2 regions of the Flavobacterium sp. 28YEA47A genome follow, and region 1 is predicted to be linked to the other one. Evidence: riboswitches for the same ligand, from Rfam matches in the RefSeq annotation. Region 1 holds a riboswitch; the other holds the start of a gene.

What was found. A riboswitch is a leader RNA that binds a small molecule or an ion and turns the genes downstream of it on or off. The one in region 1 is predicted to bind cobalamin.
Region 2: it holds a riboswitch for cobalamin, as region 1 does, so the genes downstream of both, ABH942_RS05440 (hypothetical protein) here and ABH942_RS14350 (TonB-dependent receptor plug domain-containing protein) in region 1, are expected to answer to the same signal.

The regions. Positions count from the first base shown of each region.
Region 1 is NZ_JBGCCI010000010.1:26,836-30,046, reverse strand. Features, by position in the region: gene ABH942_RS14355 (DUF5074 domain-containing protein) at 1-84, opposite strand, end outside; gene ABH942_RS14350 (TonB-dependent receptor plug domain-containing protein) at 88-1,920, opposite strand; cobalamin riboswitch at 1,951-2,146, opposite strand; gene ABH942_RS14345 (T9SS type A sorting domain-containing protein) at 2,221-3,054, shown strand.
Region 2 is NZ_JBGCCI010000003.1:216,611-219,821, forward strand. Features, by position in the region: gene ABH942_RS05430 (beta-ketoacyl-ACP synthase III) at 1-537, opposite strand, end outside; gene ABH942_RS05435 (acyl-CoA thioesterase) at 541-930, opposite strand; gene ABH942_RS05440 (hypothetical protein) at 1,001-1,219, opposite strand; cobalamin riboswitch at 1,183-1,373, opposite strand; gene ABH942_RS05445 (DUF1062 domain-containing protein) at 1,889-2,539, shown strand; gene ABH942_RS05450 (DUF4932 domain-containing protein) at 2,673-3,211, shown strand, end outside.

The sequences.
Region 1 (3,211 bases):
TGGAGAATTGTCATCACTGCTACATGAAGCCAAAAAAAGCGAGCTTGCAATCAGCATCAAAAAAAACTTATTTAGCTTTTTCATATTTTAAAAATTTAAGGTTAGATACATATTAAAATTTCTTCCAGGCAGAAATCTGCTTTCTACACTGGCATAGTTTTCATTTAGAAGATTCAAGACTTGAAAACCCAAAATCCAGGAATCTTTTTTTCCAAAGTCATAGCTTATTGAAGCATTATTTACAAAATAGGCATCAATATTATACCGCGAATTGTTGTCAGATCTTGTAAAAACTTCTCCGTTATATAAACATTGGTAATCCACAGCCAGCTTATTCCATGAATAACCCAATGAGGAAGTAGCCTTATGGTAGGGAACATAAATTAACTGTTTCTTTTTTTCCATATCTTCTGAAACGGTATAAGCATAAGTTCCATTCAATATGAAATGGTGTTTCCCAAAACTTTTGGACCAATTGAGTAAGGCTTCTCCTCCGTAGGTACGGACTTTGTCTGTATTTTGTGGTGACCAAACAGAACCATTCGGAATCCAGCGAAGCATATCTTTAATATCGATATAATATCCGGTCAATGTGACCTTGAAACCTGCAAAACGGAATTCGTTTCCTATTTCTGCCTGATAGGATGACTCCGGTTTTAAATTTTCATTTCCACCCGGCTGCCAATACAAATCATTAAAAGTGGGTACTCTGAAATTTTTTGATCCGTTCAGTTTCAGTGTATAAAAATCAGAAGCAGCCCATTTAGTTCCTAGAGAAAATAAGAATGGGCTTTTGTAATTATTGGTAAATTCTTTTCTGAAACTTAATTCATAAAGTATTTTTTGTGTCAGCTTATGCTTAAATAGCAGACTGGCAGAACCGATGTTTCTTTGCTCATTTTTAATATCCGAACCTTCTCCTTTATTTTGAGTAAAATCAACAACTGCATTCAACTTGATAGCATCGCCGGCATCAAAAGCAAGGTCATATTTCCCAATGTAAGTCCTGACTTGTCCATACGTGTATATATCTGAATTGGTGTTGCCAAAATATTTATACTTTTCGCTGAGGGCGGCTACTTTTACTTTGGAAACAAATTTGCCGAAAAAGCTATCCCATTCCAGTAAATTCCTCGAATTCAGGTCTTGGTATTTGGTTGGAGTTTCAGAAGGGAAGATTAGCGAAAAATGTCTTTCCCCTTCAAATACCTGACTGTATAGTTTTAAGAAGTTAGCCTCATTAATTTTATAACCCACTGCTGCATTCAGGCTGGTATTATAGTATTGTCCGTTTAAGTTTTTACTATCAGAATCCACAAAATCATAATCATTATCCGAACTGTTTCTGGACACACTTACCTGAACACTGAATTTGCCATTAGAAGCATCGATCTTATAGTTTCCGCCAAAAGTGTTGAAACTGCCATAATTTAATCGAAGTGTATTAGAGAAATGCTCTTCAAAATTAATTGTGTTATTGAGGTGGATACTTCCGCCAATGGCGCTGCTTCCGTAAATAGAACTTCCGCCTCCGGCGCGGACAGCAATAGAATTGAAATCTCTGGTAGTGATAGTATTGAAATCCGTCTGACCGTTCAATTGCGAATTAATATTGATACCGTTCCAGACAACGGCAGTTTGCTGCGCAGTTGTTCCTCTGAAAGACGGAGAAGATACCATGCCAAGACCGTTTTCTTTAAAATAGATTACGGAATTATAATTCAGCAATGAGGTAAGTGAAGATTGATTTTTGTTGATAATCGAGTCCGGCAATTTCAATACAGACTGCGAATCCGAATAATCCTTAAGTTGCAGATCTGAGATCTCTACTACTTTCAAATTATGAATGCTGTCGTGCTGTGCCAATACAGATTGGCAGATGCAGAAAAACAAAAACAGGTATAGCTTTCTAAAAATCATAATTTTCGAAACCTTTTTCCCGAAGGTTTGATAATTGTTAAGAAAAAAGGCAGGTCTCCTGGCTTGCGTCTTGCTGTTTACCTTCCCATCCGCTAAGCGGACAGTGGTTTGTAGATAACAGCAAGCTAAATAGCTTACAGTTGCGGGAACAGCTTTGGTTTTACACCAAATTCCCTTTTAATGTGATTTGTAACAATAAATCACAACCTTAATTCGAGTGCAAATATACTACATTAAGTCATATACTTTTTGCTGTTTCATTAATATTTATATCTTTACAATACCTAACAGTCAACATTTATGAGAAAAATAATACTTTTATTGCTAATTCCAATAGCGTCGTGGGCGCAAAACACCGGAGTTGAAATGATGTTGGTCAACCAACAAGTAGGAACTCCTTTGAGCAATTGGGGCGCTACTACTTCAAACGATCAGGGTTTGAATAGCATATTACAATCATATCCTATTTCAGAATATACATTAAAAGGAGGAAATCCTTATTCCGAATATGAAGGAAGAATTATACAGATCAAATGTGTAGGTTGTAATCTTAATGGACTTAAAGCTGATTTGGAGGCTTATTCTTCGGTCGTTGCAAAAGCATATCCTGCAAGTCAGACTCATTTCATAAATACTTTGTCTGTAGTTTTACAAAACGCAGCTGTTGGAACTCCTACGGGAACTACTGCAAATATTGCAACTACAAATGATTCAGGCCTAAACCAAATTTTTCAAAATTTCAATGTCAGGTCATTTGACCCGGCCGGAAGTCCAGTCGAGTATAAATTAAGCTGCGATTGCGATAACACTCAATTAAAAATGGCTTTAGACAACTACAACAATGTTGTTCAGAGTACAGGCTATAACACTGCTGCTTATTTGTTAAGCAACGAAGGTTTTAAAAATATAAACCCTAAAATTTACCCAAATCCTTTCAATTTGAATTTCCAAATTGAAACAAACGCTACTATTTCAAATTATTCATTATACGATATTTCCGGAAAGCTCTTGATTTCTACTGATTCAAAATCAAGACTGGATAATCAATCCGGCCTGCTTTCAAACGGTGCTTATTTTTTAAAACTAACGTTTGACAACAATCAGAACTATACTCAAAAACTGATTAAGATTTAAAAAGTAGTCTAAGACAAACACAAAATCGCTCTGAGAAATCGCAGCGATTTTTTTTATTCAATTCTTAAAATTATCCAACAGTTCGCTACAAATTCAGATACAAAAAAATCAAAATTTGTAAAACTGCTGTCGGTTCAATACAATAACTTTTATCTTT
Region 2 (3,211 bases), on a different contig from region 1:
CAGGCCGTGGTTTAATGACGGTTCCAATAAAACAACTCCTGCCCCATCTCCAAAAAGGATGCACGTATTTCTATCTTTATAATCAACAATCCTGCTCATGGTATCGGCTCCAACCACAAGAACTTTTTTAAATCTTCTTGATTCTATAAATGAAGCTCCAACAGATAATGCATACAGGAAACCACTACAGGCAGCATTCATATCCAGTCCCCATGCATTAGTCAGATTTGCTTTTTTGCAAACTACAGGTGCTGTAGGCGCCAGAAGCTTATCTGGCGTAGAGGTAGCCATAAGAACACAATCTATTTCTTCAGCTTTTATTGAATTTTCTGCAAGCAATTCTAATATTGCAGCAGCAGCCATATCTGATGTTCCTTTCTGCTTGTCTGCAAGAATTCTTCGTTCTTTAATTCCTGTTCGGGCAACAATCCACTCATCAGAAGTATCTACCAGTTTTTCGAGCTGAAAATTGTCCAATACTGTATCAGGAACATAGCCACCTACAGCCGTAATGGCAGCTTTAATGTTTTGGCCCATATTTTAATCCTTATTTATTGATGTTGGCATCTTGTTTTCATCAATAGCAACAAATGTAAAGTTGCCGCTGATTGCCTTTTCACGGTTTTCAGAATACATATCTTCTACAAAAATCTCAACATGAACCTGAAGACTTGTCTTTCCGATATATTTTACCTTACCAATTAACTCGGCAATCGTACCTGCCGGGATTGGTCTTTTAAAATCAATACGGTCACTGCTGACGGTCACGACACGCTGCCTACTAAACCGGGTGGCTGTAATAAATGCGACCTCATCCATAAGCTGCATCGCCGTTCCTCCAAACAGCGTATCATAATGATTTGTGGTATTGGGAAATACAGCCTTAAAAATATGCGTTTCCGATTGCTTGATTTTTTCATCTAATGTCATAATACTTGCTTGTTCAATGCGTAAAGTGAATAAATTGTTTTTTTGTGTTATAAAACAAAGGCGCAGTAAACTATAGGCAAATATTGATTTTGCTAGGCTGGTATTTTGTCATTGCCAATGAATTTATAAATGTTCCATATCCTAAAAAGAATACTGAATAATCCTTAGTGACAGCAATGTGATTGAAAAGAAAAATACGCAGGGATACAATTATCCCATGCAACATCAAACCAATAGCTTCAATCGCGAAAGCATTGTCAATACAGTGAAGGCAGGTCTCCTGGCTCATGATATTTTTACCGCCCTTCCCATCTGCGAGAGCAGACAGTGAGCATCAAGGGTAAAAATTTTGCATCATTTACAGTTGCGCGACAGCTCGTGATTCACACACGATTCCCTTTTAATTTCGGCTTTCGCCAAAAACCAATACTATTTGAAAATAAATATCTTCAGAATTATCTAACAAAGATAAGGCAAGATTAGTATTACAGCAATAAACAATATTATTATAGAAAAGTTAAATTATCTTCCTTGACTGTCTGAAACCTTATTCCAATATATTTATATTTTTCTTGCTTTGCGACTCTGCGCCTTTGCGAGCAACTATTTCACGCAAAGGCGCAGAGCCGCAAAGTTTCTAATGAGAGAATCTGGCATAGGCTCCTAATAATCATTTTTGTATTCAGTGTCATTCCATATTGTTCTTGATACTTTAGTCTGAATTAATTACTTTTACTTCATAGAAACCACAATTCATATATTTTGAGATCCACTCTTAAATTTATAGTCGCTTAATATCAGCCTTATAACCGCAGGCTGATTATTCTTTCGTTTGGGTAACCCTACCCAAGCCGGTTTTTCATTTAATCATACTATTCATCACTGCATTGCTCCCAAAAGCAATCGCATTTGCTATTTCAGTTTTTGATAGCTCATATCAATCTTAAACTGAAATGCCATGAATAGTATGCAAAAAATTCAAACAAGAATATTAAGCACTACTATAAAAATGACAAGAGAATATATATGGGAAGTAAAAGTCAAAAACACTCCCCTTTTAAAAAGAAAATGCAACCGTTGCACTAATGACGAATTCATTTGCAGTGAGAAATTCAGGATGAACGCTCAAAAAAAGAACATTGATGTATGGTTGATTTACAGATGTATAAAATGTGATAGCACCTATAATCTTTCACTATTTTCCCGGACCAAGCCGGAATTGATACAAAAGGATTTATTTCATAAATTTTCAGAAAACAATACGGAAGCAGCCTGGCAGTATGCTTTTTCTCATGAAGCCAAACGAAAAAACAATGTCGAATTCGATTTTGGAAGTGTAGAATACGACCTACTGCACGACAGTTTTTCAATAGAAGATATTTTAGGTTTTGAAAGTGAAACTATACTGTTCAGAATCCAATATCCTTTGGACTTTAATCTAAAACTATCAGCTGTTATCAGGACAGCCTTAAATGTTTCTGCTAACAAATTGAACCAGTTAATTGAAACAGAAGCATTTTCTGTTAATGGAAAATTTTTAGAAAAGAAGCACAAAGTCAGAAACGGAGATATTGTTTGTGTATACCGGGACAAATTGAAAACACTCTAAATTTTTAAAGCGAGATATAAATAAAGATTGCTCACAACAAAACAATAATCAAAAAGTCGGTACCTGAGGTATCGACTTTTTTTTATAAATTTGTCAGTAAAGCCATATACCATAACATCTAAGCAGAATAATAATGAAAAAGAAATTTTTAATCCTAATCGCCTTTTTTTGTATTTCAAATTATGGATTTTCCCAGGGAAATAAGCAGTTGGAAAACGCAAAAGTTGACCCAAGAATAGAATTACTATCAATAGTTTTCCGATTGGCAGACGCTGAAGAATTTAAAGACACCTATTTTGAAAGCTACGTAGAGGATATAAACACCTATTTTGCGGGATATAAAAATCACGAGCTTATAAACTTCATTAAAAAAATCCGAAATAAACAGGGAATTGGATACGATGCAGTAGCCAATATGGCGGTTCATCTTTCTTATCCTGAATTAAAACCAATCATTCCATTTACTAAAAATATTCCCGAACGGCGTTGGGGAGCAGATTTGAAAAACACAGATCGTTTTGTGACCTTACTTCAAAAATTTCATAAAGAAAGTAACTTTCAAAAATTTTATGACGAGCATAAAAATCTGTACAAAATTGCAGAAGACCGATTTAATAAAAATGTATTGACCGAAATTGACGTGGATTGGTATGCTAAATTTTACGGCAAAGT